4 regions of the Vibrio coralinecrosis genome follow, and region 1 is predicted to be linked to each of the others. Evidence: predicted binding sites of a transcription regulator. Region 1 holds the regulator's gene; each other region holds the start of a gene.
The links. Region 1 encodes PurR, which represses purine synthesis genes. Its sites were predicted from a motif close to TNANGNAAACGTTTNCNTNA; they were not measured.
Positions count from the first base shown of each region.

Region 1 (8,269 bases):
TCAATCTACTTCTGGTGGATCTGAGAGGACACGGAAAATCAAGCCCATTTCTAAAAGAACTCATATCCAATCGCTATACATTTAAGGCGGTGACAGCAGATATTCTTAAAGTTCTGGATCATCTGAAAATTTCTTCCGCTCACTTTGTGGGCATGTCGCTAGGCACTATTATTGTGAGAAATCTAGCCGAAATGTCGACAGGAAGAGTTAAATCGATGGTTTTAGGAGGCGCTGTAACACGCCTCAACACTCGATCTCAGGTTTTGGTTAGGTTAGGCAACATGTGCAAGCATATTGTGCCCTATATGTGGTTATATCGCTTGTTTGCTTATATTGTTATGCCACAACGAACTCAGAAAGAGTCTCGCCACCTGTTTGTTCGTGAGGCAAAGAAGCTATGCCAGAAAGAGTTCAAACGTTGGTTCATCCTCACGGCAGAGGTGAACCCCTTGATGCGTTACTTTAAGGAGCGTGAATTACCGATCCCAACTTTGTACTTAATGGGAGAGAGGGATTACATGTTCATCCGTCCTGTAAAGGAGATGGTGGCTGCGCATCGCAGAAGTACACTACTGGAGATTCCGGATTGTGGGCATGTTTGTAATGTTGAACGCCCTGAGGAATTTAATCAGTACTCGATTGCGTTTATCAAAAGTCAGAGCGCGCATGCTTAGACTGGGCTTGTTGCCCCACATTGCCAGCATACCCCAAACTGAGCTTCATTTGATTCACCACACTTTTCACAATGCCACTCGTTACCGAAGTCGGACTGTTTAAGATGCTGTTCGACCATCGTGCAGGCTTGTTCTGCCATTTGAGTATCTATTAGCCAAACATAAGGTTGTGAGCTTTCACCGAAGGGGACTTCTCCTTGCAAGCCAAAAATGCCTTCTCCTCTAACTTCACAATCGATATGGTTCGATTTAAGAAGCTCACAGATAATATGAGCTTCTGGTGGGGTATTTGCAGTGAATATCTTCAAGAAGAGCTTCCATCTTGAGCTTGAGGTACACCTTTAATCTTACCCATCACCCATTTAGTCACAACAGGGAAAAGCCCTAGTAGGGCGAAAGATGCTAATACAGATGGAGAAACAATGCCGGATAAGCTATCAATTTGCGCCAGTTGTGTCCCCGCATTCAGGTAAACGGCAGTACCCGGTAACATACCCAATTGACTGATTAAATAGAACCTAGCTGTTGAGATCGGTGTTAACCCCATCAGCAGATTGATGAGGAAAAATGGAAATACTGGGATAAGACGCAATGAAAATAAGTAAAATGCACCATCTCGCTCAACACCCTGGTTAATGGCCTTCAATTTGTCACCAAACTTACTTTGTACCCAGTCTCTGAGTAAGAAACGGCTGCTTAAAAATGCCAAGGTCGCACCTATGGTGCTGGCAAAGGAAACGAGCAGTAAGCTGGTCCAAAAGCCGAATAGCGCAGCGCCAAGTAAGGTAACCACGGCAGCTCCTGGAATTGAAAATGCGGTAATAGCGATATAAGCCAGAAAGTATGTAACGGCGGCCAATGTAAAGTTATTATTGATGTATTCGGATAGCGCCGCTTGCTGAGCTTTGGCGTTTTCTAATGTTAGATATTGTCCGAAATTGATTCCGAGAAAAGCAATCAGGCTAACCAGTAGGATACCTAACACAAGCTTCTTATTCATAACGACTTCCTCTGTTTTGAGCTTGAGGCAAACGCGCTCAATAAAATTGTTAACAAATAAGAACTGTTTAGCAAAGATTAAATTTCATCAGCGATGAAAAAGCCAACCTATTCGGTTAATGCCGTTCGGATAAGCATTAACGCTTATACCTAAATGGGTATTTGGGTGGGACAAAAAGGACTGAACGTGGATACGTTCGGTCCTTCCTTTTATCCGGTAAAATGAAGTGACTTATGTTCTCCCTCATTTGCTTGAGTTTGCTCGGTAGAGTTCCGTCAGGGCTAAGCGCTAGCCAACGTAGCTGGGTATCTATCAAATTTATTGCCGCTGTAAAGCTCACTCTAGTTGGCCTTACCTCAGCGTCTTTAGCAATATGAACCATCTCTAAGCGCACCAAATTGTACGCCAGCAATATTCCCCAGAGCTCTTGTCTAACACCAGCAGCAAAACGACTTCTCAAGGTGACTTCATTTTGTAACTGAGTTTGTTTTATCTCACCGTAACCTTCTTCTATTTCCCAGCGTTGCCAATAGACAGTCAATAAGTCTTCTAATGAGTATTTCTCAGGATCAACCAGTGAAGTTATAAAGCCTTCAATTTCACCTTTTGGGTCTTTGTAGAGGATGAGGCGTGCTTGCCAATGAGTCGGCAAATTAGGGTTATTGCGCTGAGCTTGCTGTGAAACAGGCATAGAGATAAGCATGTCGTTTTCAGCAAAACGCTCCAAAACTTCATATCTTACTTTGCGTTTCACAGGGGTTAGCCAGTGGCTATTGGAGGCAGCAGCATTCCACGATATCAATAGGTCGGCAGAAAAGTAGCAACGATCAAACAATGTGAGTGAGTTTGCTGGCACGTCTCCTAATAATCGGCGTGCCAGTGTTGTCTCACCGACCTGACAAGCATCGAATGCAGCCCCTACCATAAAACGTGTCTCGGTAGCCATCAGACCGACCAAGCGCAGTTGAGGATAAGGTTTATGTTTTTGAGAAATGAATCCAAACGCTTGCGCATTGTCTTCTGAATCTTGGCAACGAAAAGTGGTACCATCCACGGCCATAATGTTTAGCCCTAGCGCCTTATCCTTTACTAGCGCGTCGCTCTCCCATGCCGCCATAGAGGTTTTAAACAAAGCAGCGAGAGGAGCTTCGTCCAAACGTCGCCTAGAGTCAGTAAGTACGCTAGGTGCAACACGAGACCAAGAATCCTGAGGCTTAGGTTGGAGAGCTAGGTCAAGAGAACTGCATACTTCTTTGATTGATTTATTCCGTTGCAATCCCATCCAAATGACGAGCCAGACGGCTTGTTGCGCTGGTAAGCGTCGCCTTCTAATGCTTGCTTTAGACGTATCAAGCAAAGCTTGTTCTATCCATTCAAGCTGAATGGCATTAACTACAGACTCATAGTTTTTACCATCCTCGATAGTCTCATGTGCCAAAAGCAGCTCTTGAGCAAACATAAAAAATCCCCACTAACTTTGTTAGTGGGGATTATCATACGATCTCAGGATCGTTCAAGTCTCTAAAACGATCGGCATTAAACCTATTCGGTTGGCTTTTAAACAATTAGCGACTTAACTATTGAGTTTATTGACTAACTCCTGACGGCGCTCAGGAGGAATGACTGACCAATGTTTGCCATTGATAGCCCCTTCTAGAGCCCAGAGCAGTTCGAGTGAAACATCCGCTGAGTGGGTTGCCTGAATAGCTTTAAACGCTTCTACAGAGCCCGCTTCCTCTAGATTTTCCACGCTCTCGATTCCTGCTTTCTTGAGCATTCGCTCGGTTGCAAGGCGGAGGTTAGGTAAGTCCTTGAGGCGATTTGGTCGAGTCTTCGCTTGCGATGTTTTTTCTTTTTTGGCAATGGCCAACGCACTTTGTGCCAACGCAAGGGCACGAGTATGGCAAGAAGCTACATCATCCGTTAAAGCAAAATATTTGGTAACGACGGGAAAGCCTCGTTTTTTATAAACGTAGGGTTCTAAGCCTTCAGATTTGAATTGATTAGCCAGCTTGTCGTCGGCGCGGATATGGAGTTTATCGTTAACTACCAATGCGAACATTGTGTCGTCTGCGAAGATTCCGAATCCACCGAACATCGAACGTGACTTTATACGACCAAGCTGATCAAAAAGTCGCATCGAGTCTTTAAGTATTGGTTTATCCATGCTGTGTTATCTCGGTGTATATTATTATACGCCACCAAATTCAGGTCCGAGAGATTAGCAAAATAATGCAGATAAAGTGTCAGTAAGGTGTCATACCGAAATAAAATTCACTCGCTAATCCCTGAGTTCTAGAAAGATTATAGAGTGTTGTTTTAAACGATACGGATCGTTTGCATCTTTGCCCATCGGCAACCCCGCTACCTTTCAGTCTCCTGAGTCAGGCCGGAAGCTTTGCGTCCCACTCTTTCGAAGTGGTTTGCCCTGTTCGTGGCATTAGTCGAACATTTTAAGGATAAATAAAATTTGAGGTAAGTATCACATCTTGATTGATCAAATGTGATCTTGGTTCAAGTAAATTGCTTTAAAATGATATGTCCGACCAATAGATTGAGCTATCAGTCGGATGACAGCTAATGCTATTTGTTTAAGTTGTATACGGTATCGCGCACAACGATCTCAGGGTGCATTTCGAATACACGCTTCTCGTGTTCTTTGTCTTTGATGCGCTCAAGTAAAATTTCAAACGCATTTTTACCAACGCGACGTTTAGGTTGGTGGACTGTGGTTAGTGGTGGTGAGAAGTACTCGGCAAGTTCAATATTGTCGTATCCAATCACAGAAATATCTTCAGGAACACGAATACCTTTTTGCTGAAGTCGACTCATTAAACCTAATGCCATGGTATCGTTGAAACAAAATACGGCAGTTGGCTTGTTGTCCATAGCGACAATTTTATCGGCAGCCAATACAGCGGTATCACACTCGAAGTTACCTTCAAGAATCCAGTTTTCGTTGACAGAGAGGTTGGCTTCATCCATCGCTCGTCGGAAACCTTGGATGCGCTCTTGGCATGCAGCTTTTTCGAAGTGACCACTGAGACAAGCGATATCTTTGTGGCCATTGTCTATCAGATATTTAGTCGCTAGGTAGCCACCTTCTTCTGAATTGTCGATGATTTTATCGGCTTGAGAGCTTTCAGGTCCCCAATCCATGACCACTTTTGGAATATCCTTATGGCGGTCTAGCATCTCACTTAATTCTTCTGTGAGGTCAGAACACATAACGAGGATGCCATCTACGCGCTTTTCCGCTAGCATACGGATATAGTCACGCTGTTTCTCGTAAATGCCACCAGTATTACACAGGATCAATGTGTAGCCCTGACGGTAACAGTAGCTTTCTACGCCGTCGATGACTTCAGAAAAGAATAGGTTGGTCGATTGGGTAACAAGCATACCGATAGTTCGAGTGCTGTTACATTTTAAGCTTCGTGCGACCGCGCTTGGTGCATAATTCAATTCGGCAACGGCTTCCATGACTTTTTCTTGTGTTGCTTCAGCAACAAAGCGCGTCTTATTGATCACGTGAGAAACTGTTGTAGTTGACACGCCAGCTAGGCGTGCCACATCTTTAATAGTGGCCATAAGGTTCTGTCCTGTCGATGACTGCCAGGAAGTATATTCAGAGTGTAGAATAATTCGGCAGAAAGTATCAGAAACACAAAAACCGCTTTATTCAGCGGTTTGTCTCTAGTTCGTTCATTTTTATCGTTTGCGGTCACGATTCTAGACCGCAAACAGAAGAAGAGCAAATAAAAAACGAAGGTGTGATAAGTTTTAAATCACAGATCAACAATAAGGTTATTCACCTTTAAGATAGGTGCAATCAAGTTCAAGAAACGCAATCAGTAATGAAGCTGTTGCCGCGTAAAACCCAAATTCATCTAAAGCTTGGCACTTTCTAGTGAATTGTGGAAGCCAACTTAAAAGATGTTTATGAATAAACTGTTCCTGTTCGATAAAAGCATCTTCCATGTGGCGTTCTTGTTCTAACTCGTTGGAGCGGATAATCAAGTTTCCTAAAAAGTCGAGCTCAATCGCGAGGTGATCCGCAGGTTCATTCAGCGCTTTATCAACTTCAATGCCGTGTTTGGCCATTAGCTGTTCCATGTCTGTTGCAGGCTGATCATTGAGAAGCCCAGATTTGCCTATGTACACGGAAGCGTAGGGTAGCGCTGAGTCTTTGTCTGACTTTAGAAACAAATCGCAGAAGTCAGCGGCCAGTTCGAGCTGGGCATCTTCGCGATCGATAAGACGATTGAGTGCATCGACTAATTTGTTTATGGCTGACTTCAGATGAGGGTTTTCTCCCAGCCCAGTCAGAAAGGAACGGATTTCTTCTGAGTGATACTGCTGGAGGTTTTCCTCTGTTAACTCCTTGGCAAACAGGCTGGATAACCACCAGTAGATTTCAGCACGTTTTTCGTTGAATGCTTTGATTTCTTGCATTGGTTAAGACTCCTGGAAATTCTATTTATCAGTTTAACGAATAAAAATGAATAGCGGTAATGGCGGTTGTTTCAGATTGAGTGCAAAAATGGAAAGTTATTAATGGCCTAAGCGAGGTTTGTTTTGAATCAATAAAACATCGCCTTTCTGGTTTGAAAGCGGTCAAAAGCTAGAAATGTGACTGATTATGAATAGAATGAATGAGAGACAATTTCAAAATGTAATTAAGTGGTGTAAATGAGCTATCACGTATTAGTTGTAGAGGATGATGCCGCCACTCGCAGTAAACTGGTTGGTTACTTTCAGAATGAAGGTTACCAAGTGAGTGAAGCGGAAAGTGGAGAGCAAATGCGCGATACACTGCAAAATCATGCGGTTGATTTGGTGATGCTTGACATTAACCTACCTGGTGAAGATGGGCTAATGCTCACTCGTGAGCTTCGCAGTCAGTCTGATATTGGTATTATCCTCGTTACAGGACGTACGGATAGCATTGATAAAATTGTTGGTCTTGAGATGGGGGCCGATGATTACGTCACTAAACCGTTTGAACTTCGAGAGCTGCTTGTTCGGGTTAAAAATCTCCTTTGGCGTATATCGGCAGTACGAAGTGCTGATGAGCTGAGTGAGCAGAAAAAAGATGATGGCAATATTGTACGTTTTGCGGAGTGGACCTTTGATGTGCAGCGTCGAGCATTGAGTAAAAATGGTGAGCCAGTGAAGCTGACTAAAGCAGAATATGAATTGCTAGTTGCTTTGTCATCATACCCAAATCAAGTCCTGAGCCGAGAACGTATCTTGAATATGATTAGCCATCGAGTTGATGCGCCGAATGATCGCACCATTGATGTTCTAATAAGACGTATGCGCGCTAAGATGGAATTTGACCCCAAGAACCCGCAGATTTTTGTCACGGTACATGGCGAAGGGTACATGTTTGCAGGTGATTGACCTAAACAGATAAGCAAAAAAATACCGAGGCATGCCTCGGTATTTTTCATTTGATTAAACGTTACTGTCGGAAGCGTGTACTGCTTTCTCTTCGTAATCGGATGCCCAGTCACGTAACGATTGCCAGATGCGGCCCAGCGTTTCATGCCAATAGCGCTCAGTTTGCTCAAGATAGACAGCTTTCGGTGTGTACTTAGCCCACGCCTGAGTGACATTATCATGAGCCAAATAGTTGGTTGGCGCAGGGTAAGGCTTAAGACCGGCAGAATGGAATTCATTCAGTGCACGTTTCATGTGGCTGGCGGAAGTGACCACGACCAATTTTTTGCGCTTAACAAACGCAGCAGCTTGCCTTGCTTCTTCCCAAGTATCCTTCGCAGTTTCCAGCAGAATAATATCCGACTTTGAAACGCCTAATGCGAGCGCAACTTTGGCCATCATACGAGCATTACTGACTTCAGAACCGCCTGCGTAACCTGACAGAATCAGCTTAGACCCTGGGTAGATACGCATGATGCGTATCCCTTCCGTCAGGCGCATCAGGCCGGTGCGACTTAATTCAGACGTGGGAGGGATTCGGTCGTCCACAACATGGCCACTACCTAACACCATGACATAATCGATCGTCTCATCGACCGGAAAAAACGCAGAATACTGACGCTCAAGTGGCATCAGGAGACGAGAAGAAACTGGCTGGAATGCAATGAGAAAAATACCAATGAAAGAGAATAGAACAACAAAACAGCCTGTTTTTTGCTTCCTTGTAAACATAATCAGCATCAGGCCTAAAAAACCGATGATCAGCATTGCTGGCAAAGGCATTAAAAGGGATGACACCACTTTTTTCAGCTCAAACATACTTAAATAGTCCGAAAAAACACCAATTGATTTTAATTTAAGAGAATCCCTCTTTATATCTGCCTTTCTTATGACAGAATAGCAGCACGATTCGACATGATAACCTAAGCCGCCGTGACTGAAGACCGCAATTTCGACGATATTGCCCACAAATTTGTAAAAAACATCTACGGCTCCGATAAAGGAGAGATACGCCAAGTTATTGTTTGGGAAGAACTTGAACAACTACTATGTGCGGTTAATGGTAGCAGGAAAAGCCTCGATGTGCTGGATGCAGGTGGTGGATTAGCACAAATGTCGCAAAAGCTGGCTAAACTCGGACATCGAGTCG
Region 1 covers NZ_CP024627.1:2,166,816-2,175,084, reverse strand. Annotated here, with positions in the region: gene CTT30_RS10120 (alpha/beta fold hydrolase) at 1-674, shown strand, start outside; gene CTT30_RS10115 (putative signal transducing protein) at 671-982, opposite strand; gene CTT30_RS10110 (TVP38/TMEM64 family protein) at 979-1,674, opposite strand; gene CTT30_RS10105 (IS4 family transposase) at 1,811-3,133, opposite strand; gene CTT30_RS10100 (TfoX/Sxy family DNA transformation protein) at 3,248-3,841, opposite strand; cyclic di-GMP riboswitch class I at 4,026-4,112, opposite strand; gene purR (HTH-type transcriptional repressor PurR) at 4,258-5,265, opposite strand; gene torD (molecular chaperone TorD) at 5,482-6,129, opposite strand; gene torR (two-component system response regulator TorR) at 6,367-7,080, shown strand; gene elyC (envelope biogenesis factor ElyC) at 7,135-7,938, opposite strand; gene cmoM (tRNA uridine 5-oxyacetic acid(34) methyltransferase CmoM) at 8,053-8,269, shown strand, end outside.

Region 2 (8,269 bases), 1.3 Mb from region 1:
GGTGCCATTACCATCACTGATTTTGACCGTCAGCATCTTACGCTTACCAAACAAAGTATCGACGCTCATGACCTTTCCCTGCACTGCCGCCCATAAGCCGGCATGTAACTTCACAATAGGATAGATACGCGTTCGATCCTCGTAACGCAGTGGGAGATGAAATAAGAGATCTTGTACCGAATGTAGCCCGACTTTTGCTAGCTTTTCTGCCACTTTGGCACCAACACCAGTCAGAGAAGTCAAAGGAATAGCAGATAGCAATTGGGACATAACAGAGCTCGGTAAGTTATTCAGTAAGTTACATAGGTGTCTAAACCTAATAGTTAACCATTGAGCTGTGTTTTTGTACAGGGAAATTTAGTCTGGTAATAAGAGTATAACGCCTTCAAGCAGTCGGCATTGGTGATGAGCAGAAAATCAAAAGGGTTGACGCATTCGCTTCAACCCCTAACGTTCATTGACATTACTTCTTCTGCATTTCCTGCCACCACGCTTCATCAGCAATGATCTGACCTTCTTCATCAAGCGGCGGATAAGGTAGCCCCTTGCGTTTTGCAACTTTCGCAAGCACAGGGTGGCCTCGCTCAAACAGAATACGATGAATCGTTTCTTCAGGTAGCTTGCTAACCTGATTGTTATACATGCCAGCCGCTTCGCGCTGACGCTGAGCTTCGTACATGATGACAGCACTGGCAACCGAGACATTAAGCGACTGGACCATGCCCATCATAGGAATGATGATATCTTGATCGGCCAGTTGCTTTGCTTCTTCAGAAGCGCCAATTTTTTCGCTCCCTAGAATGATCGCCGTCGGCTGAGTGTAGTCAATCTCACGAAAGTCAACCGCGTTGTCAGACAGGTTCGTCACTAGAACCTGCATACCTTGCTCTTTAAGCGTTTTGACGGCTTTGCTAATCGTATCGTGAGTGTCGACTTCAACCCAGTTTCGTGCTCCCGCAGAAGTATGGCTAAGCGTGCGCATATCATTGGGCCACACAGCATGAATCTTATGAATTCCCGTCGCATCAGCGGTACGGATAACTGCGGAAACATTATTAGGTTTGTGCACTTCTTCAAGACAGAAAGTCAGATCAGCCTGCCGAGACTTGAGGACTTGTTGAATTCGGTTGTAACGTTCTAAGTTCATAATGATAGTAAAATAAAAGCCCCTGAAACCGTAATTTCAAGGGCGTTTTGCTCGATGAATATACCGCTAGTTTTTACGGCGACGTACTTTTAGTGCGTTCGGCATTGCCTTGATCTTACGCATGATACCCGCAAGATGAACACGATCTTTGGTCGTCAGTAATACCGTCACCGTATACAATCGACCATCTTTCTCTTCCGTCGAAAGACCATGGATATTCGAACCTGTTTTGGAGATCACATTGGTCAGCTCGGCCAACACCCCCTGACGGTTTTGGACATCGACATATAGCTCAGTGATAAACTCTTGGTCATAATCTTCTGACCATTCCACTGCCATATACTTATCTGGCTCTTTCTGGTAGCCGCGCACATTTGGACACGTTTCACGATGAACAACCAGCCCTCGCCCAGGAGAAACATGAGCAATGATGTGATCGTCAGGAATTGGATGGCAACAGTTAGCAAATGTCAGTAGCAGGCCTTCCGCACCACGAATTGGCAGCTTCTTCTTCGGTTTATTACTGTCAGCCTGCTCAACTTGAGTCAGCTCCTCAACATCACCAAGTAGACGACGGGCAATAACAATACTCATCAATTCGCCAAGGCCAATATCGGCTAGCAAGTCCTCAACGCTATCGACTTTCAGTTCTGACAGGACGTGGTTGATGTTCTCTTCATCAATATCCGAAAGAGACAGGTCACCCAAGGCATGATTGAGCAGACGTCGGCCAAGTGTCACCGACTCTTCACGGCGCATGGTTTTCAGCACTTGGCGGATCTTCGTGCGAGCACGTGAAGTCACCACGTAGTTGAGCCAAGCCGCATTCGGACGCGCTCCTGGCGCACTAATGATTTCGATCGTCTGACCATTTTTCAGCGATTTGCTGAGTGGATAAGGGTTACGGTCAACACGAGCACCTACACAAGTATTACCCACATCAGTGTGGACGGCATAAGCAAAATCAACCGCAGTTGCGCCAACAGGCAGCTCGACAATGCGTCCTTTCGGTGTGAAGACGTAGATTTCATCCGGGAACAGATCCGATTTCACATTTTCGATGAACTCAAACGAGTTACCCGCACTTTGCTGAAGCTCAAGCAGGCTTTGCATCCAACGCTGAGCCTTCACCTGCGCCGTAGTACCAGTACGATCACCATTCCCTTTGTAAGACCAGTGTGCCGCCACCCCTTTATCTGCCATCTGGTCCATGTCTTCGGTGCGGATCTGCACCTCGACAGGTACCCCATGCGGGCCAACCATCGAAGTATGAATGGACTGATAACCATTAGCCTTGGGTACCGCGATGTAGTCTTTTACACGCCCCGGACGCGGCTTGTACAAGCTATGAACCTGTCCGAGTACCCGATAACAAGTATCGGCATCTTCAACCACAATACGAAAAGCGTAAATATCCATGATGGTGTGGAAGCGTTGCTCTTTGGTCTTCATCTTGTTGTAGATGGAGAACAGGTTTTTTTCTCGACCAAATACGCGTGCTTTCAGCCCAACCTCTTCAAGACGTCCTTCAATCTCACTATGGATATTTTGGATCATCTCTTTACGATTACCACGCGCCGATTTGACCACGGCTTTAAGAACACGGTAGCGGTTCGGGTAAAGGGCTTCAAAACCTAACTCTTCGAGTTCCGTTTTGATGTTATGGATACCGAGACGATGCGCAAGCGGAGAATAAATCTCCAGGGTTTCACGAGCGATACGGCGTTTTTTGTCCGCGCGTAATGCACCGAGCGTGCGCATGTTGTGCGTACGGTCAGCAAGCTTGATCAGAATAACGCGAATGTCCTGCACCATAGCAAGAACCATTTTGCGGAAGTTTTCAGCCTGAGCTTCTTTGCGATCACGAAATTTAAGCTTATCCAGCTTAGATACACCATCAACCAACTCAGCCACTGTGGTGCCAAATTGAGTTTCTAACTCTTCTTTAGTGACTTCTGTGTCTTCAATAACATCATGAAGTAGAGCGGCTTGCAGTGTTTCGACATCAAGGCGCATTTCGGCCAAGATTCGAGCAACAGCAACAGGATGGATGATATAAGGTTCACCGCTGGAGCGGGTTTGCCCTTCATGAGCGTCTTTCGCTACCACATAAGATTGACGCAGAGCCTCAACTTGAGGCTCTGATAGGTATTCTTGGGCAACGTCTTTTAGGCTATCGAATAGATACAAACTTTAGGCCCGGAAGATAGTTGATGAGAAGGACGTCAGATTAACGACTGTGAGCAATGCTGCTTACGGCTGCTAGCTCTGCTGCTTCTTGTTCCTGCTGCTCCTGACGCTCACGAGCATCAAGGATTTCTTTCGTGATCAGGCCTTCTTCGATTTCGCGAAGGGCGATAACCGTTGCCTTATCGTTCTCTTCTGGCACTAGTGAATCTTTACCGCCAGTTTGCATTTGACGAGCGCGGCGAGCCGCAATGAGAACTAGGTCGAAACGGTTGCCAACTTTTTCAACAGCGTCTTGAACAGTTACGCGTGCCATGAGGACTCCAAATTAGTTAACTAAAATTTTGTATGACGAGAAATTATACAGTCTCTGTGTTCCCAGTGTCTAGATCAGAGTAGGCAGAGACAGTATTTCTTGATAAACAGCTTGTTAACAAGCCGGTTTATTCTGCTAAAAGCGCGTCAAGCATGCCTTTATATTTAGCAGCTTGCTTATCTTGCTTCAATCTTTCTGCACGTATGATGGCTTTAAAGTCCATCAGTGCGCTATCGAAATCGTCATTGACGATCACATAGTCGTATTCGCTGTAGTGTGAAATCTCTGATTTTGCCTCAGCCATGCGTTTAGCGATCACAGCATCGCTGTCTTGGCCGCGAGCATTGAGGCGACGCTCAAGTTCACCATTCGATGGCGGCAATATAAAGATGCTTTGTGCCTGTGGCATTTGTTCACGGATCTGGCGTGCACCCTGCCAGTCAATATCAAGGAAAACATCGATACCTTTATCGAGGTTTTCTTCGATCCATGGACGCGATGTACCGTAGTAATTACCAAACACCTCGGCGTATTCCAAGAATGCGCCTTGCTCGATCAACTCTTCAAAGGACTCTTTCTGGACAAAATGGTAATGGACACCATCTTGTTCACCCGGACGCATGCCACGTGTAGTGTGTGAAACAGACACCTTCATTGCGTAAGTCGGGTTGGTCTCCAGCATGGCGGAAATCAAGCTCGATTTACCAGCGCCACTTGGTGCAGATACAATATAAAGAGTGCCTTTGCCCATAGGTACAATTCCACGTTTGGTTTGATCTTGCCAGCTTAACAAGCCGACATGTTAAAGATAGCACCGACCTTGCAGGATCACCGAAGTGGTGAAAATTAGGTCAGAAAAATGGAGGCGAAGAGTAGCATGATCCTAAGGATCTTCACAAGTATTTGAGTGCGTGGTTGTGCCATTTTCGTGGTGCCAATTGATGTTGATGCGGGACTGAAAAAACCAGTGGAAGCGCTCAAACAAGAGTTCACTACATAAACCACGACGCTAAAGGAAGCCAGCCGCAAGAATCTTCATAGGGAAGTTATACTCAAGGGGTTACTCTCAAGTACCTGCGTGAGCTTAGCGAGCTCTTCTCGCCAAAAGCAAACGTTTGCTAAATTTTTATAAAAGCATTGAGATTTCACTCAAGATCCTTACAATCCGCGCAAACGATTAAATGCTGTATATGTCTGATGAAATGGATTAGACGTTTCTACCATTGAGCCTATCTCGGTGACTACAGTCGCTATACTACTTTTCTTCTGCTACAGCATTGAACCCGTTGCCTGTTTATCCCCACTTTTAAAGGTTTCATTGTGAGTGTCGAATCAACCCTGAAAAGCCAGAATCAATCCGGTGTGCTGGAATCAGTATTTAAAATTACTCAACGTAAAACGACCCTAGGTACTGAGTTGTACGCGGGTTTCATTACTTTTTTGGCGATGAGCTATATTCTGGCGGTGAACCCCGCCATTCTAGGTAGTATTCCTGGTATGGATAAAGGCGCAGTCTTTACCGCGACAGCCATTGCAGCCGCAGCAGCCACGTTAATTATGGGCATTTGGGGCAATTACCCTGTGATGTTGGCACCGGGAATGAGCATGAATGGCTTTTTCAAAGGTATGTTGCTGAGTAGCTCGGTGGCATTGGTATGGCACGAAGCCCTGTTTGGCATTTTTCTCTCCGGTGTACTGTACCTGATTTTGTCGATGACCAATATCCGCAAAGCGATGATTGAGTCGATACCAGAGGATCTGAAACTGGCGATCACCGTTTCGCTTGGTTTATTCATTGCCTTTCTCGGCCTAAAAAACGCTGGCATTATTGTTTCTAACCCCATCATTCTCGTCAGTATGGGCAAGGTGACAGATCCACAAGTCATCATTGCGTACATCAGTATTTTTGTCGCTCTGGGATGCATGGTCCGTGATATCAAATTAGCGACCTTTATTTCGTTCATTACAGCCATAGTGTTAACAGTCTTTGCAGACATGATAATGGGTACCAATAACGCGCCGATTCCAGAACAATTTGTCTCTGCCCCACCAAGCTTAGCGAGTAGTTTTGGTGCCGTCTTTGACTTTTCTGGACTGACCGCAGACAAAATGTTCGATCTGCTGTTTATTGTGATTATTTTCCTCATCGTCGATTTCTTTGATGGTCTGAGCACGATTGTTGGTGTTGGGCGTGATGCAGGGATCATTGATAAGGATGGTAAAGTACCGAATGCACGCTCTGCTTTGGTCGCAGATGCGGGTGGGACAGTGATTGGTTCCGTTTTAGGCACCACCTCCATCACGGCATTTTCAGAGTCAGGCATCGCCTCTTCTCAGGGAGCAAAAACCGGATTAGCCGCTGTGATGGTCGCAGGGCTATTCCTGCTTTCATTATTCCTATACCCGCTGTTTTCTATTTTCTCAGCCGCGATGGTAGCACCAGCAATGGTTGTGGTTGGCATCTACATGATTGGACGGTTAGGACAAATCAGCTGGGAGCAAAAAGAGTCGCGCATTGCGGCATTCTTTACCATCATGTTCACTGTACTGAGTTTCTCACCAGCCAACGGCATGGCGATGGGCTTCATCAGCTACGCATTTACTATGGTCGTCGCCGGCAAAGGTAAGCAAGTTCATCCGGTGATTTACGCCCTATCCGCACTCTTCTTGATGTATTTGATCCTGCTTTAATCAGATTTAGATTAAAAAAAAGCCCCCACTCCAAGAGTGGGGGCTGCATAGCATAGGTCAACCTATTCAATATTTTGGATCTGTTCACGCATTTGCTCGATGAGCACTTTCAGCTCAACACCAGACGCAGTGATGTCCGTACTAATAGACTTAGAGGCTAAGGTATTGGACTCACGGTTGAACTCTTGCATCATAAAGTCGAGACGACGTCCGACTGCGCCCCCTTTCTTCATGATGTTAGTGGTTTCTTTTACGTGTGAATCTAGGCGGTCAAGCTCTTCGGCTACGTCTGATTTTTGCGCCAGCAGGATAAGCTCTTGCTCTACTCGTGATGGGTCGAGTTCTACCTTTGCATCTTCAAACTTCGAAAACAGGCGCTCACGTTGCCATTCTAGAATTTCCGGCATACGCGCGCGTACTTTCACGACTTCTTCAGAAATAGTCGTTAAGCGCTGCTCAATAAGCGCCTTCATGTTGTCGCCTTCACGACCACGGGCTTCGATAAAGTCGCTCAATGCGGCATCGAAAGCCGCAATCAGGTCTTTATTGACGGCGTCCATATCTTGCTCTGGTGTTTCCATCACTCCAGGCCAGTTCATGATCTGGAAAGGATTTAAACGGCTCTCATCGCCAGATAAAGCCATCACTTGGTTAGCGGCACTGATCACTTGCTTCGCCAGATCTTCGTTGATGGTCAACTCACCTTTTGCTGCAGGGTTGGCTTCAAATCGAAGTGCACACTCGACTTTACCGCGTGCAAGGCGCTTACGAAAACGCTCGCGCAATACAGGTTCCAAGCCGCGGAACTGCTCTGGCAGACGGAAGTAGGTCTCAAGGTAACGCTGGTTTACCGAGCGAATCTCCCATACTGCTGTACCCCAATCACCTTTCGCCTCTTTACGCGCATAGGCTGTCATACTGTAGATCATCGAATTTTCCTGTTTATTATCTGTGAAAATAACGCGAGCCAATAGTAGCACATGCACTGGTGCTTAGCTGAAGGAATCCACATAGCTTTGTCTACTAAACTTCGCTATAATCCTGCTCCAACCAAATTCGTCTCCCCCTATCAGCAGATAGATAACTAAGGTAGATGCCCATGCGTCCAAACGATCGCAAGGCGGATCAAGTTCGCCCAATCAAAATTACTCGTAACTACACTGCGTATGCAGAAGGCTCTGTGCTGGTTGAATTCGGCAATACTAAAGTGCTGTGTAATGCGACCGTTGAAGAAAACGTCCCTCGCTGGCTAAAAGGTCAAGGTAAAGGCTGGGTAACCGCTGAATACGGCATGCTACCTCGTTCAACGCATTCACGTATGCGCCGTGAAGCCGCAAGCGGTAAACAAGGCGGCCGTACGATGGAAATCCAACGCCTGATTGCTCGCAGTCTTCGTGCTGTCGTAGACCTAGAAGCAATGGGTGAAATCATGGTGACGGTTGACTGTGACGTGATTCAGGCTGATGGAGGTACACGTACTGCGTCTATCTCTGGCGCGAGTGTCGCAATGGCGGATGCTTTCCAACACCTAGTTGAGAAAGGCAAATTAAAAGCTAATCCGATGAAGGGCCATGTGGCTGCTGTATCTGTGGGCATCTTAGGTGAAGACATTCTGTGTGACCTTGAGTACACCGAAGACTCCGCAGCCGATACTGATATGAATGTGGTGATGACGGAAGATGGCCGTATGATCGAAGTTCAAGGCACAGCAGAAGGCGAACCCTTTACTCATGCTGAGCTGATGACGCTGCTGGAGTCGGCGACCAAAGGCATTAGCGAAATTGTAGCGGCGCAGAAAGCGGCGTTAGAAAATTGATTGTTATTAAATAGCTTCCATTTGGAAGCTATTTTTTTATCTCCATTTCTTTAGGAGATAGTTCATTAGTGTTTATAAACCGTCTAGACAACTAGACCTTTTATTTAGAGAG
Region 2 covers NZ_CP024627.1:129,247-137,515, reverse strand. Annotated here, with positions in the region: gene recG (ATP-dependent DNA helicase RecG) at 1-270, opposite strand, end outside; gene trmH (tRNA (guanosine(18)-2'-O)-methyltransferase TrmH) at 464-1,147, opposite strand; gene spoT (bifunctional GTP diphosphokinase/guanosine-3',5'-bis pyrophosphate 3'-pyrophosphohydrolase) at 1,214-3,337, opposite strand; gene rpoZ (DNA-directed RNA polymerase subunit omega) at 3,378-3,650, opposite strand; gene gmk (guanylate kinase) at 3,778-4,401, opposite strand; purine riboswitch at 4,815-4,914, shown strand; gene CTT30_RS00590 (NCS2 family permease) at 4,971-6,341, shown strand; gene CTT30_RS00585 (YicC/YloC family endoribonuclease) at 6,404-7,270, opposite strand; gene rph (ribonuclease PH) at 7,441-8,157, shown strand.
Region 2: CTT30_RS00590 (NCS2 family permease) is a predicted target of PurR. The motif match lies at 4,754-4,773, and genes of this name have one in related genera.

Region 3 (8,269 bases), 1.1 Mb from region 1:
GTCGGCAGACAGAGGTAATACAGTAGGGTCTTCAGCGCCCGGAAGTAGTGCCTTGATTTGGCCTAGCTTCTCAGCAGGTGCATGTAGCATGATGTATTTAGATTCTTTCGCTTGCTGTACGCCTTGCATACGAGTCAGGAGTTTCTCGATTAACGCCACCTTGTCCGCATCGAATTCACCGGTGCGTTGAATCAGTGTCGCTTTTGACTTGAAGATGATTTCTGCTTCTTTGAGGCCGTTCGCTTCCAGTGTTGCCCCCGTAGACACTAAGTCAGCGATCGCATCTGCAAGACCAGCGCGAGGGGCAACTTCTACTGAGCCTGTCAGCATACATGTTGAGAATGGGACACCCGCTTCATCCATGTAAGCTTTTAGCAACTGTGGGTATGTAGTTGCGATGCGCTTACCAGCAAGGTCTTGAGGGCCGTTGTACTCTTCGTCTTTGTCAATTGCGATAGACAAACGGCAGCCACCGAAATCAAGTCGACGAAGTTGGATAAATTCCGATGGTTCGCCCAATGCTTTACGGTCGAGGCGAACTTCTTCTAATTCATTTTCACCAATAAAGCCTAGGTCAACGACACCATCCATAATCAGACCCGGAATATCGTCGTCACGAACCAAAAGTAAATCAATTGGCATATTTTCAGAGTGAACGACAAGGCGCTCACCCATAACGTTGAATTTAACGCCACACTTTTTAAGTAGAGCTTGGCTCTCTTTACTGAGGCGACCTTTCTTTTGGATTGCGATTCTCAGGCGTTGTGTTTGCATTGCTTTTATCCCTGTGCAAATTAATTCTTAAATCGTTAAAACTAAAAAACCCTCGGAAGAGTAGTCTCCCGAGGGTTCTAAATCTTGTAGTTTGCGATTTCTGCCTCCGGGAGTTTCCTGTCCCCCGGGTATGCGTACATCTCCCGAAAGACTAGACTGGGTGATGATGGTGATGAATGTTCATTACAAAATTACGCATACTTATAAGCTCTTCAGTTCGCTTGCTTGATAACCACACTAACCAAGGAAAAACTATTTTTCAACTAAAAATTAAAGATTTTTAAAATTTGTATTAGACAAATAAAAAAGGAGCTTTCGCTCCCTTTTAAGTTCTTTATTGAGTTCAATTCATTAAGCGTTATGACAGCTTGCTATCTTGGCTCTTGAAAGAATTGACAACAATACACAAACGCCAAAGAAGGCAACGGCTGAAGCGGCAAATGAAATTCCTACGGAAGCCGTCATCCCCAATGTGATAAAACCAATACAAGATACAGCAGCCACTGAAAGCGCATAAGGTAACTGGGTCGCTACATGATCAATATGGTTACAACGAGCCCCTGTTGAAGATAGAATCGTCGTATCAGAAATTGGCGAGCAGTGGTCACCAAATACTGAACCAGCTAATACAGCACTTAGCATAGGCAACATCAAAGCAAGATCCGTTGCGCCAGCCATATCACCGGCAATTGGAAGCATGATGCCAAATGTCCCCCATGACGTACCGGTAGAAAATGCCATAAGGCCAGAGAGTAGGAATAGAATAACTGGCAGCCAATTTGGATTTATATTACCTTGCGCCAATGTCGACAGGTATTTACCCGTATTCATATCACCAATCACTGAGCCAATAGTCCAAGCAAAAACTAAGATCAAAATGGCACCAAACATTGATTTTGCACCAATCCATAGTGTGCGTGTGATCTCGCTTACCGCAATACCTTGCTTAAATACCGTAAACAGTGCGATAGCTAAACCAACAAGGCCACCATAAATTAACGAGGTGCCTACATCGGTGTTTTCAAAGGCACCTAGAATATTAAATGCCTTGCCATCAGCAGCCAAAGCTTGACCGCCGGTGTATAACATAGAAGCAATGGTCGCAACAATCAGGAATACGATCGGTAAAACCAAGTCTGAAACTTTACCGCCTTCGCTCTCTTGAATATCTAACTCTTCATTGATTTCATGAGCTTCCTGTGAATCATTCGCTTGCTCTTTCTCAAAACCATGGCCTTGTGAGGCCGCAATTTCGTGATTACGCATTTTACCAATATCAAGGCCAAACCAAGCAACGGCAAACACCATCAGCAATGCAAATACCGCATAGAAGTTCATTGGAATAAGACGCACATATGCGCCAAGAGCGGAATACTCAGTAATGCCATGTGAAACGAGAATGCCACCAATAATCGTCATGATATACGCGCCCCAGCTTGATGCAGGCATAATCACACACATTGGTGCTGCTGTTGAGTCTAAGATGTAAGCCAATTTAGCTCGAGACACATAGAAGCGGTCTGTGACAGGACGAGAAATCGCACCAACGGCTAGGCTGTTAAAATAGTCATCAACAAAAATAAATACGCCTAGAAAAGCCGCGAGTAATTTGGAACCACGTTTACTTTTAACGCGCGATTGCGCCCATTCGGCGAAAGCACGGGTACCACCCGATAACGTCAGTAACGCCGTCATCATACCAAGTAAAAGTAGGAAACCAACGATACTCATATTCCATGTATTAATACCGCCGTCTTCAATGAAGACACTCGATACCGTTGAGCCTACATAGCTGAGTGTATTACCCAGAGAGTAATCGTTAAGAAGGACAGCGCCCAAAGTGATACCCACACCTAAAGACACCAGTACACGACGAGTAATAATCGCCAAACTCAGTGCAACCAATGGAGGTAGCAAAGAAATCGGAGATGTTGCAAAATCAATTAAATTCATGATCTTCAAAAACCAGTAATCAATGGTTAGAGATCTACTGCAGATAAATTGAAAGAAATGAGTATCAAACAATTTATGTTGAACTAAGCGAAAGGGAAGCGAAAACTCCACCCTGCCCTACAGTAGCGCTCCATAGTTTTACAAAATTATAGACTATGGCAGTGTTACCCCTTTCGAGTGTAACCCCAGCAAGCACCGTTGATATGAATACTCACTTCGGCAAAACAACCTTTCATATCTGTTCATTGGCATCACCCCAACAAATACTACTGATTTATTTCGCACCTCTACCGCGACAGTTGATATTTTAAACTACTGAAAAACAATTTTAACAACAATTTAACCAACACATCGCATTAGGTGGCGCCCATTGTACTGATCGAAAGCCCCATTGCAATACATCTTACCCAATTAAGCATTAATGATTTTTCTTCTTCTGTGCATAAAGTTTCTGCTCATACCATTTAAGCTCAACTAATATCATAATGGGCGAGCGATGACCCTTCCTATTTATTCATCAACTCGGTCTTTTCGATGTACATCTTCGATTACGCTCGTAAAGTGAAGAAAAAAATCAGCATTTAGTGAGAAAAAATATGAATTAAAGAAGATTTGTTACTATCTTGATAATGTCATGACAAAAGGATAATCCAACTTATTTTTATGATATAAAATAAATATCATTAGTGTATGAAACTTATCCTCTATCAGTATTGTCAAAATCACAAAACCAACGATATTCTATGCAACAAGAATTCATCAGTTAATAAGAAAGGTCTCATTACTCTAATCCTTAGGCGATTAATTAATAGTTTTTATAACAATTTAACTGGAAAATATTGTATTGCGAATAATACGGGTTTAATATTTATTTCATCGGCTCCTTAATTAAGTGGGAAATTACATGTCGGAACTAACAAAAACTCTATTAAACATTCGTAGCCTACGAGCATTTGCGCGTGAGCTTACCTTGGAACAACTAGAGGAAGCTCTAGACAAATTATCAACTGTTGTAGCTGAACGAAAAGAAGCGGAAGAAGCAGAGCGTGAAGCCAAAGCAGCACAAGAAGCAAAATTGGCAGATATTGCTGAGCAAATTAAGCAACTAGGTCTAGATAAAGACATGGTTATTTCAGCTCTAGCAGGTGAAGCTACTGGTAAACAGAAATCAAAACGCGCTCCACGCCCAGCAAAATACAAATATGTAGATGCTAACGGCGAAGAAAAAACATGGACAGGTCAAGGTCGTACACCTTCAGCAATCCAAGAACAGCTAGATGCAGGTAAATCACTTGATGACTTCCTGATCTAATTGAAATTTATAGAAGTGTTTTTAATAAACACTTTTGTATTGTAAAAAAAACCTCGCTATGCGAGGTTTTTTTGTAATTAATTATTACTGAATTAACGTTCCCAATATGCTTCTTCTAAACTATCTTCACGCTCTGGCAAGCCTCGTGATAGGCGTGGTGAATGCTGAACTAAAACCTCATAACTAGCACGATTCGAATATTTGCAAACCTGAGAGAATGACGAATATGTCAAGAATGTATGTGCATGCTTACTTGAATTAGGCACATTTTCTTTATGGTATTTATTCGCAGCCATATCATGCAATAACGCGGACAATGCTGCATCACCTGCCCCATTAGTATTTTTAATTTTTTCTGGCCCCCCCATGTAAGGTGAAATATGCGAATACACCTTAATTGGGTTCTCACAGGCCGCTTTCGCTGCTGGACGACTAAATTCAAAACGATTAAATTCAGCAATACTACCTGGAAGTAATGGTAGAGAAGTCTGACGCTTGGCCGCTTCCTCAGTATAACCTGCCATAAATAGACCCACAGGACCGGCGGTACAGAGAACCAAATCTACCCACTCCAATGTCTTATCTGACGCCGCTAACGGATCGGACTCACCGGTTAACGCCTCAGCTTCATCCTCATTCATTGCTACGACGCTAACGTGGTCACGCAAAAAGTCTTGCCAGAATACAGGATCATCTTGAATCACAAATTTCGTTCCGAGAGTAAGAACGACTGGCACATTGTATTTCTTCGCATATTCAATGGCTTTCATCGTCGCTTCCGGCATTGGATCACCTTCTTTGCAACGCACTAAATAGGCGGTTAATACTAAAGCAGAGGCATTCTCGAAAATCGTTTCAGGAATACTACTTGGATGTAATTGATTCATCTGACCTTCGCTAATAGCAAACGTCCTTTCACCATCATCAGAAATGAGAGCAAAACACCGACCAATTGCACCATCAACACCTTGAAGGTAATTCAAATCCATCCGGCTTGAAGTGTTGCATAAATAGCGAAAGCCGTAACTTCCGATCTTAATATCTTGGCTCATGACACCCAAAAGTGTTGAACGATCATCGGCCAGAACAGAATAGTTATGAAGTGTATTACCGATCGTCCCACCAGCATATTCATTGGTGATGAGGGCATTATCTTTCAACTCATTATAAAGCGCTTCTGCAGTAGCATCATCTATGACTAATGAGTGACCTTTACTCAGCTTGTATTTCTCAATAAGCTCCGAGCTTACTTTCGCTTCAATATCGACCAAAGTTTGGTCAATACCAATAATGTGCGTGCTGGACATTTTCTTGCTTTCTTGAGATTGACTCACTAAAGGGTCACGCGCATGCACAGGAAAATAGTGCTTAGATTTTCGTTGGCCAGGAAACTTCATAACAAATATTCTGAGTAAGGGATGAAAGGATGCCGGATTCTACCTCGCACTACCTAACGCGGCAATAACTGGAATTATAGCAAACGTTTGCCACTAAAATTTAATCTTGATGTAATAAATAAGAGGGACTCATAAAACCCTTCAAGGGTCTGTATGAAAAATATGCCAGCTCTATTTGAGTGGCACATTGGGTACCTAAATGGAGGCTTATTCGCCTTCCATAAACCCTATATCGGGGAGCCTGTCTAAGTGCTCAGAGTAGCGCTTTAAGTTGAATTTACCCTCGTTTTTCATGACATCAAATATTTCAATCGAAACAGCACAAGCCATCATCGCTATGGCTTCGTCTTTTGGTGTTCCCGTCATCATCAATCGCATTAGCGTTTCTTTAACCTTCAGCGGCTTACCATCTTCAAGCTGATTTTCAACAATCTCAATCAGCTCTGCTTCCGACATGAATTGGTTATCATCACTCATGTTTACACCTTGTTTAACTTGAATTTCGTCAACTATGCCATATATAGGCTGTCTATAGTCATAAAATCGTAGATTTCAGTTACGTGCGAGTAAAATTGCAGCAAAATCGAAGTGTGAGTTCGATCTCGGAACTGTCACCTCGAAACGCTTTCTGTTAAGATCTGCCTCCAGTTAAATTGTGTGGTGTTTAGTAATGTCTGAGAACTGTACTGACAACAGTAAAAAGAAAGTTATCGTCGGCATGTCTGGCGGTGTCGACTCATCCGTTTCCGCGTATCTTCTGAAACAACAGGGCTATCAGGTCGAAGGACTGTTCATGAAGAACTGGGAGGAAGACGATAACGAAGAATACTGTACTGCTGCAGAAGATTTGGCTGACGCTCAAGCCGTTTGTGACAAGCTAGGTATTCATCTGCACACCATCAACTTTGCTGCAGAGTACTGGGACAACGTTTTTGAATACTTTTTGGCAGAATACAAAGCTGGCCGCACCCCTAACCCAGATATCCTTTGTAACAAAGAAATCAAGTTCAAAGCTTTTCTTGAATTCGCCGATGAAGTGCTCGATGCCGACTACATCGCAATGGGTCACTACGTACGCCGTACTTTCCCTGAAAACGGCGAAAAACCTCAAATGCTTCGTGGCCTTGATGGTAATAAAGATCAAAGCTATTTCTTGTACACACTCAGCAGTGAGCAAATCGCTCGCAGTCTTTTCCCTGTCGGTGAACTAGAAAAGCCTGAAGTACGTCGTATTGCAGAAGAGCAAGATTTGATTACCGCTAAGAAAAAAGACTCAACCGGAATCTGCTTCATCGGTGAGCGTAAATTCACCGACTTCTTGTCACGCTATTTACCGGCACAACCAGGTAAGATCGAAACACCGGAAGGTAAAGTGATCGGTGAGCACCAAGGTCTGATGTATCACACTTTGGGACAACGTAAAGGCCTGCATATTGGTGGCCAGAAAGGTGGTGGCGGCAATGAAGATCCTTGGTACGTTGCTGATAAAGATTTAAAGCGTAACGTACTTATCGCAGTTCAAGGCGCTGATCATCCATTACTAAAGTCTCAAGGGCTAATTGCCTCTCAACTACACTGGGTAGACCGTGAAGTCATCAAAGCACCTGTTCAGTGCAGCGTGAAAACGCGTTACCGTCAGACAGATATTCCATGTACTCTCATCCCTATTGATGATGAAACGATCAAAGTAATCTTCGACGATCCCCAGGTCGCCGTGACTCCTGGTCAGTCAGCGGTATTTTATAAAGACGATGTCTGCTTAGGTGGCGGCATCATTGAAGAACGAATTTAATTCAACGCATTTAGGAGTATTACTACGTGGCTAACGCACTTTACGATCGCACCATCGCATTTGCAGGAATTTGCCAAGCTGTCGCTCTGGTTCAACAGGTCGCGAAAAATGGTCACTGTGACTCTGATGCGTTTGAAACGTCACTAAAAGCGATCCTCAACATTAACCCAAGCAACACCGTTAGTGTTTATGGTCGTGAGTCGGATTTAAAGCTAGGACTTGAGTGCCTAGTAAAAGGCATTGATAGTACCCCTACTGGTAGTGAAATTACTCGCTACATTATTAGCCTGATGGCGTTAGAACGTAAGCTGAGTGGCCGTAACGATGCAATGTCTCAACTTGGTGATCGTATCCAGATGATCGAAAGACAGCTTGATCACTTTGAGTTGCTTGACGACCAAATGATCAGCAACTTGGCCAGTATCTATCTCGATGTCATTAGCCCAATTGGTCCTAGAATCCAAGTCACTGGTACCCCTTCTGTCCTACAGCAGACAGGTAACCAGCACAAGGTTAGAGCATTGCTGCTATCGGGTATTCGAAGCGCAGTGCTTTGGCGTCAAGTCGGAGGCAAGCGCCGTCACCTTATCTTTGGGCGTAAGAAGATGGTTGAACAAGCTCAAATCCTACTCGCCAGAATGTAAGACTTAATCATACCGCTCGCGTCACGACGCGAGCGTATTTTTTCTACCAGAACAAACCCAAAGCAAACGTTTGCGCAATGTGCGTGACAATTGCGTAAGTTATTGGTATAAAGCTCACGAAATTTAGACACTCAATTCAGGAGAACATCATGGAACTGTCAGCATTGACTGCTGTTTCGCCAGTAGACGGCCGTTACGGAAGTAAGACCATTGCACTTCGCAGCATTTTTAGCGAGTTCGGCCTTCTAAAGTACCGCTCTATCGTTGAAATTCGTTGGTTGCAAAAGCTAGCAGCCACTGATGCAATCAAAGAAGTACCAGCTTTCAGTGCAGAAGCAAACCAGTTCCTTGATGAGTTAGCAGCAAACTTCTCGGAAGAGGACGCAGCGCGCATCAA
Region 3 covers NZ_CP024627.1:1,094,084-1,102,352, reverse strand. Annotated here, with positions in the region: gene hisG (ATP phosphoribosyltransferase) at 1-774, opposite strand, end outside; His leader region at 815-950, opposite strand; gene CTT30_RS05030 (Na+/H+ antiporter NhaC family protein) at 1,126-2,727, opposite strand; lysine riboswitch at 2,843-3,025, opposite strand; gene CTT30_RS05025 (H-NS family histone-like protein) at 3,632-4,039, shown strand; gene CTT30_RS05020 (inosine/guanosine kinase) at 4,132-5,436, opposite strand; gene CTT30_RS05015 (hypothetical protein) at 5,644-5,913, opposite strand; gene mnmA (tRNA 2-thiouridine(34) synthase MnmA) at 6,107-7,228, shown strand; gene hflD (high frequency lysogenization protein HflD) at 7,255-7,872, shown strand; gene purB (adenylosuccinate lyase) at 8,022-8,269, shown strand, end outside.
Region 3: CTT30_RS05020 (inosine/guanosine kinase) is a predicted target of PurR. The motif match lies at 5,512-5,531, and genes of this name have one in related genera.

Region 4 (8,269 bases), 1.3 Mb from region 1:
TCAAAATGACCTACAGGCTGTCGCTCAGGACGCAAGAGCCTTCCTACGTGCCGAAGCAGGCACACAACCTGAAGTTGACCGAGGCACCTCCTATCCGCTGATCAAGGAAGTGCTCGCTCAACACGCCCATCACCGCGTTGTGATCACAGGTTTTATGGCACAGGATGAGCAAAGCCATACCGTTCTGCTTGGTCGTAATGGTTCAGATTACTCCGCCACTGTCATTGGTGCACTAGCCGAAGTAAAACGCGTGACCATCTGGAGTGATGTTGCCGGTGTCTACAGCGCAGACCCTCGTTTAGTTTCGGATGCTTGCCTGTTGCCATTACTTCGCCTTGACGAAGCCAGTGAATTAGCCCGGCTTGCAGCGCCCGTTTTACACAGTCGTACTTTACAGCCTGTTGCACAAAGTGCGATGGATTTGCACCTACGTTGTAGCTATGACCCCGAAGCTGGATCAACTCGAATCGAACGTGTTCTTGCATCAGGCCGCGGTGCTAAAATTATCTCCTCGTTAAAAGAAGTACTGCTTATTCAACTCAACTTTGCCTCTGGGCATGACTTCAAACGCCTTGAACAGGAAACCTTGGCAAGTTTGAAACGAGCACAGCTAGAACCCTTAACCTACGAGGTTCAGGAAGATCAGCAAACCCTACGCCTCGCCTACACTGCCGAGATTGCAGGTGGTGCGCTCGAATATCTGCAAGATGCGGCGATAGAAGCAGAAATTAAGCTCAAAGAAGGCTACTCCCTGATTGCGGCTGTCGGCGCAGGCGTGACGAAAAATGCGAGCCATTGCTATGGTTTTTATCAGAAGCTCAAAGCTGCACCTATCGAGTTCATATCAGAATCCCAATCTGGTTTGAGCTTAGTCGCTGTACTGCGCAGTACGGATACTTCTGTTCTGGTTAAGTCAATCCATAGCCAGTTATTTCAAGCTCAAAAACGTGTCGGCATTGCTCTATGTGGTAAAGGCAACATTGGATCGAGCTGGCTCGAACTGTTCGCCGAACAAAAAGCTGAACTGGAAAAGCGTCGCGGCATGAACTTTGAACTGGTTGCCGTTGTTGGCAGCCAAAATTATTGGTTCAATCCTGAAGGGATTGATGCCAGTACCGTCAGCGATCACTATGAAGAAGAGGCCGTTGAATACCAAGGTAATGAGTGGGTAAGAAAGCTCGGCGCCATCCAAGGTTACGATGACGTAGTCGTACTTGATGTGACGGCAAGCCCACAGCTGGCAGAACGTTACCTAGAGATTGCAGAACAAGGCATGCACCTTATCTCGGCGAATAAGGTCGCCGGCTCTGCGTCCAGCAGTTATTATCATCAAGTGCAAGATGCCTTTGCCAAGATAAACCGCTACTGGCTGTACAATGCAACAGTCGGGGCAGGTTTACCCATTAATCATACCGTCAAAGATCTACGTGAGAGTGGTGATGATATTCATGCCCTATCCGGAATTTTTTCCGGCACGTTATCTTGGTTATTCCAACAATATGATGGCAGTGTCCCTTTTGCTGAGCTGGTGGATCTCGCTTGGCAGCAGGGGTTAACTGAACCCGATCCGCGTAGCGATCTCGACGGTTCCGATGTTATGCGAAAATTGGTTATCCTTGCTCGTGAGGCAGGACTCGACCTCGAGCCTGAAGCCGTCAAAGTCGAAAGCCTAGTTCCCTCTGAACTCGCAGAGTTATCTCTCGATGACTTCCTCGATAATAGCCAACTATTAAGTGAGCTATTAGCTGAACGTTTAGAAAAAGCTCAGCGTGAAGATAAAGTACTTCGTTATGTTGCTAGGTTGGAAAAGAACGGTTCTGCAACCGTGGGAGTTGAGGCACTTAGCAAAGAACATGTATTAGCTAACTTGCTGCCATGTGACAACATCTTTGCCATCGAAAGTAAATGGTACAAGGATAACCCTCTAGTCATTCGCGGCCCGGGCGCTGGTCGAGAAGTAACCGCAGGTGCGATTCAGTCCGATCTCAACTTACTTTCCAGCTTCTTATAATCGACTTTAGCGCAGCCCTCAGCTGCGCTTTTTCTTTCCCGCACAACTATTCACCTTTCAAGTTGAAAGCGTCTAATATTTAACTTGAGAAAAATTCATAATCGTATTGTTGACTTTAAATCGTATTCAATACATCCTGTGGACATATAGACGTCTAAACGTCGATTTGAGGAATTTGAGTTTTCGTGGTCTTGGTTACCACATGGAGAGAGTAAGATGGGATACACACACGCAGGCCATATTGATGCCTTAAATCAAAATATCGCCGAGCTTTCTGACAACATCAATGTGTCATTTGAGTTTTTTCCACCAAGCAGTGAAAAAATGGAAGAAACATTGTGGAACTCTGTCCATCGCCTCAAAACACTAAAACCTAAGTTCGTTTCTGTTACATACGGAGCCAACTCGGGTGAACGTGACCGCACTCACTCCATCATTAAAGAAATCAAGGCAGAAACCGGCCTAATCGCCGCTCCTCACCTAACGTGTATTGACGCGTCACGCGAAGAGTTAGTTCGCATTGCGGATGATTACTGGGCAAATGGTATTGAGAGCATTGTCGCCCTTCGTGGTGACATCCCACCGGGTGGCGGTAAGCCAGAAATGTACGCCTCCGATCTGGTAGAACTGCTGAAAGAGCGTCATGACTTTGATATTTCCGTCGCTGCTTTCCCAGAAGTGCATCCTGAAGCAAAAAGTGCTCAAGCCGATTTGCTCAACTTAAAACGCAAAGTGGACGCGGGAGCAAACCGTGCTATCACTCAGTTTTTCTTTGACGTCGAAAGCTACCTACGTTTTCGTGATCGCTGTGTTGCAGCGGGTATCGACGTTGAAATCGTACCAGGTATTTTGCCGGTTTCTAACTTTAAGCAAGCGTCACGCTTTGCCGCACAAAACAATGTCAAAGTACCAAGCTGGATGGCAAAACAGTTTGAAGGTCTGGATGATGATCCAACCACGCGTCAATTGGTTGGTGCAAGCCAAGCAATCGATATGATTCGAGTGCTGAGCCGTGAAGGTGTGAAAGACTTCCACTTCTACACACTAAACCGTGCAGAGATGACCTATGCACTTTGCCATACACTAGGTGTACGTCCTCAAGTGTAACCTGTCTGGTAACTCCTCTTCCTCTCAAACGTAAAAGGGTTGGCCACAAGCCAACCCTTTTCTCATTAAGACAGGACTTATTCGACTTCGTCCATCTTACCGAGCAGATTACGGATACGCTCCTGCCATGCAGAGTGCTCTTGCTGCATTTGCTGTGCTTTCTGTTCAATCTCTTCACGGCTAGAGCGAAGCTCATTAGCTTCTACAGCTAGCTTTTCTTTTTCTTCTTTCAGCTCTTCCACTTCCATTTGTAGAAGTGCAATGGTGTCAACTGCAGTTTGGATTTTCGCTTCTAGTTTTTCTAGTACTTCAAAAGACATCTTAGCCTACCTTGTATTGTCCGGTTATTGTGAAGAGCTTTCTCCACCTAATACTCTCATTCTACTTAGGCAGAGAGTGATAAACACGCCCTATATTCTATATTTCGTATCATTCGGTCAAAAAAACAGCATACATTGACAATGTACTGACGGAGAAGTGTTGCGGGTAATTTTTTTGGCGATTTGCACCTCATTTTGATCGAGTTCAATCTCACTAGCCTAAAATAGCAAACGTTTACTTACGAATGTGCTAAAATCCTGCGCGTTTAATTCATTCCCCTATTCTCTAGATTTGGAGTCCTCATGAAACGCGATTTAGCAATGGCATTTTCCCGAGTAACTGAAGGCGCCGCACTGGCTGGTTATAAATGGCTAGGACGAGGTGACAAAAATGCGGCCGATGGTGCTGCCGTTGAAGTAATGCGAATCTTACTTAACAAAACAGAGATCAGTGGCGAAATCGTAATTGGTGAAGGCGAGATTGACGACGCCCCCATGCTATATATTGGAGAAAATGTTGGCCTAGGCGGTGATGACATCGATATCGCAGTTGACCCTATTGAGGGGACACGCATGACAGCTATGGGTCAATCAAATGCCCTAGCAGTCCTCGCTGCAGGTGAAAAAGGCAGTTTCCTTAAAGCACCAGACATGTATATGGAAAAGTTGGTTGTTGGGCCTGGTGCGAAGGGCTGCATCGATCTCAACAAACCACTGAGAGATAATCTAGAGAATATCGCCCAAGCACTAAATAAAACCCTAGATACTTTGGTCGTTATTACACTGGCTAAACCCCGCCATGATCAGGTGATTGCGGAGATGCAGGCAATGGGAGTACGTGTCTTTGCTGTACCCGATGGTGACGTAGCGGCTTCTATTTTAACCTGCATGCCAGACAGCGAAGTCGATGTAATGTACTGCATTGGCGGCGCACCTGAAGGGGTGGTGTCTGCTGCAGTCATCCGTGCTCTGGATGGTGACATGCACGGCCGTTTACTGCCTCGTCATGAAGTTAAAGGCGATACAGAAGAAAACCGAATTTATGGCACGGCAGAGCTAGCACGCTGTAAAGAAATGGGTGTAGAAGCCAATGTCGTACTCACCATGCAAGACATGGCGAAGAGTGATAATGTGGTCTTCTCAGCAACTGGTATTACTAAAGGTGATCTGCTGGATGGCATTACTCGCCAAGGTAACATTGCTACCACAGAAACACTGCTTATCCGAGGTCACTGCCGTACCATTCGCCGCATTAAATCCACCCATTATCTTGAGCGCAAAGATGCTGAAGTAAGAGAGATTATTCTCTAACCTCTAGCAGAGTTATTTGATAGTAAATAAACCTCTGCTTATAAATCAGATATGAAAACGGAGCCTAAAGGCTCCGTTTGAATCACTACTGTGACTAAGAGTCGGAGCCAAACAGATCTCTTGTATAAACTTTATCAACAACGTCAAGAAGCTCATCCGCCATCCTATTTGAGACGATGACATCCGCTGTAGACTTAAACTCCTCTAGGCTTTGATAGACCTTTGAATTAAAGAACTCCGGTTCCTTCAAAACAGGCTCATAGACAATCACTGAAATACCTTTAGCTTTAAGTCTTTTCATAATCCCCTGAACAGAAGAAGCTCTAAAGTTATCTGATTCCGACTTCATAATTAGTCGATAAATGCCCACTGTGTGAGGATTACGCTTTAAGATTGATTCAGCGATATAGTCTTTACGTGTACGATTAGCCTCAACTATAGCTCCGATTATGTTATTAGGGACATCTTCGTAGTTAGCTAGAAGTTGTTTCGTATCTTTGGGCAAACAATAACCACCATACCCAAATGAAGGGTTATTATAGTGATTACCAATTCTAGGATCTAAGCCAACGCCTTGTATTATTTGACGAGCGTCTAACCCATGCGCTTCTGCGTAAGAATCCAACTCGTTAAAGTAAGCTACGCGCATTGCTAGGTAAGTATTAGAGAATAGCTTAACAGCTTCAGCTTCTGTCGAGTTGGTTAGTAGCACTTCAATATCTTGTTTTTTGGCTCCTTCAATAAGTAAACTTGCAAACTCACGAGCACGATCACTCTGTTCGCCGACAATAATTCTCGAAGGATATAGGTTATCGTGAAGCGCTTTACCTTCTCGTAGGAACTCTGGTGAAAAGATGAGATTATTACATTGCAGATCTTGTTTAACTCTCTCTGTATACCCAACGGGTACCGTAGACTTGATAACCATAACTGCTTGAGGGTTTATTTCCATCACATCTTTAATAACAGATTCTACTGATGAAGTGTTAAAGTAATTGGTTTCTGGATCATAGTCTGTTGGTGTAGCTATAATTACAAATTTGGCACCGACATAGGCGTACTCCCTATCTGTCGTTGCTTCAAAATCTAATGATTTATTTATCAAAAATTCTTCTATTTCGGTATCAGCAATCGGGGATATTTTGTTGTTCAACAGTTCCACCTTTTGCTCAATCACATCTAAAGCAACCACTTGATGATTTTGAGATAACAACATCGCATTTGATAGACCAACATAACCTGTACCAACAACCGCAACTTTCACAACGCACTCCATTATAAATCGATGGAAAAATCAGTCCTCTTTCCATTTGCATTAGAAAACTCAGACATAATAACACCACATACAGGTGGAGTTACTGTTAACACCGATGTCTAAGCTATTTTGTGGCAAAACAAAACGGAGACCAAAGTCTCCGTTTATACTTATTAAGCTAAGTAGCTCACGGGTAATTACATCATCCCCCCCATACCACCCATACCGCCCATGCCACCCATATCAGGCATCGCAGGTGCATCTTTCTGAGGTAGATCCGTAACCATCGCTTCTGTTGTGATCATTAGGCCAGCCACTGATGCCGCAAACTGAAGTGCAGAACGAGTGACTTTTGTTGGGTCTAGGATACCCATCTCAAGCATGTCACCGTACTCACCAGTTGCCGCATTGTAACCGTAAGAACCTTCACCACCTTTCACGTTGTTGGCAACCACTGATTCTTCATCGCCTGCGTTCATAGTGATTTGACGGATTGGTGCTTCCATTGCACGTAGAGCAACACGGATACCAACGTTTTGCTCTTCGTTATCACCTTGAAGTTCAGTGATCTTAGAAGCTGCGCGGATTAATGCTACACCACCACCAGCTACTACACCTTCTTCAACTGCAGCGCGAGTCGCGTGTAGAGCGTCTTCTACGCGATCTTTCTTCTCTTTCATTTCAACTTCAGTCGCAGCGCCAACTTTGATGACTGCAACACCACCAGCTAGCTTAGCAACACGCTCTTGCAGCTTCTCTTTGTCGTAGTCTGAAGTCGCTTCTTCGATTTGCTGACGGATTTGAGCAACACGGCCAGAGATCATTGCTTCTTCACCTACACCATCGATGATAGTAGTGTTTTCTTTAGTGATCGCAACACGTTTCGCTTGGCCTAGGTCTTCAAGAACCACTTTTTCTAGCTCTAGACCCACTTCTTCAGAAATGACCGTACCACCTGTTAGGATAGCGATGTCTTGAAGCATTGCTTTACGACGATCACCGAAGCCTGGCGCTTTAACTGCCGCCACTTTCACGATACCACGCATGTTGTTCACAACTAGCGTTGCTAGTGCTTCACCTTCTACATCTTCAGCGATAATAAGTAGAGGGCGAGACGCTTTTGCTACAGCTTCTAGAGTCGGAAGAAGCTCACGGATGTTTGAAACTTTCTTGTCGATCAGAAGAATGAATGGGTTTTCTAGATCAACAGAACCTGCCTCTTGGTTATTGATGAAGTAAGGTGATAGGTAACCGCGATCGAACTGCATACCTTCCACTACGTCTAGCTCGTCTTGCAGAGCCTGACCTTCTTCAACTGTGATAACGCCATCACGACCCACTTTTTCCATCGCTTCAGCAATGATGTTACCAACGCTTGCATCGGAGTTAGCAGAAATAGTACCTACCTGAGCAATCGCTTTAGTATCTGCACATGGAACCGATAGCGCTTTTAGCTCTTCAACTGCAGCAACTACGGCTTTGTCTATACCGCGCTTAAGATCCATTGGGTTCATTCCAGCAGCAACCGCTTTTAGACCTTCGTTAACAATAGCCTGAGCAAGCACTGTTGCCGTTGTTGTACCATCACCTGCAGCGTCATTTGCTTGCGAAGCGACTTCTTTAACCATCTGCGCGCCCATATTTTGGAACTTGTCTTCAAGCTCGATTTCACGCGCAACAGATACACCATCTTTAGTAATAGTTGGTGCACCGAAAGATTTGTCTAGAACTACGTTACGGCCCTTAGGACCTAGTGTTACTTTTACTGCGTCCGCTAGAACATTGACGCCTTCTAGCATTTTAATACGTGCGTCATTACCAAATTTAACGTCTTTAGCAGCCATCTTTAGTTTCCTTTTCTAAATTCTTCGTTTTGATTTGTCTTTGAACCTGAGCAAAAAATTACTCAATGATTGCTATTACTCAACGATAGCCATAATGTCATTTTCAGACATCACTAGCACTTCTTTACCGTCGATTTTTTCCGTTTTAGTACCGTAACCTTCAGCGAAGATAACAGTGTCGCCAACTTTAACGTCCAGTGGCATCACAGAGCCATTTTCTAGAATGCGGCCTTTACCCACAGCCAGAACTACACCGCGAGTTGATTTCTCTGCAGCAGAACCAGTTAGAACGATACCACCAGCAGACTTAGATTCAACTTCTTGGCGTTCTACGATAACTCGGTCGTGTAATGGACGAATGTTCATCGGTCGTCTCTCCTGATTAGTTTCCATATTTACATGATGAATGGCCATAACAGCC
Region 4 covers NZ_CP024627.1:200,806-209,074, reverse strand. Annotated here, with positions in the region: gene metL (bifunctional aspartate kinase/homoserine dehydrogenase II) at 1-2,011, shown strand, start outside; gene metF (methylenetetrahydrofolate reductase) at 2,228-3,118, shown strand; gene zapB (cell division protein ZapB) at 3,196-3,438, opposite strand; gene glpX (class II fructose-bisphosphatase) at 3,742-4,749, shown strand; gene CTT30_RS00955 (nucleotide sugar dehydrogenase) at 4,844-6,013, opposite strand; gene groL (chaperonin GroEL) at 6,202-7,848, opposite strand; gene CTT30_RS00945 (co-chaperone GroES) at 7,924-8,214, opposite strand.
Region 4: glpX (class II fructose-bisphosphatase) is a predicted target of PurR. The motif match lies at 3,662-3,681, and genes of this name have one in related genera.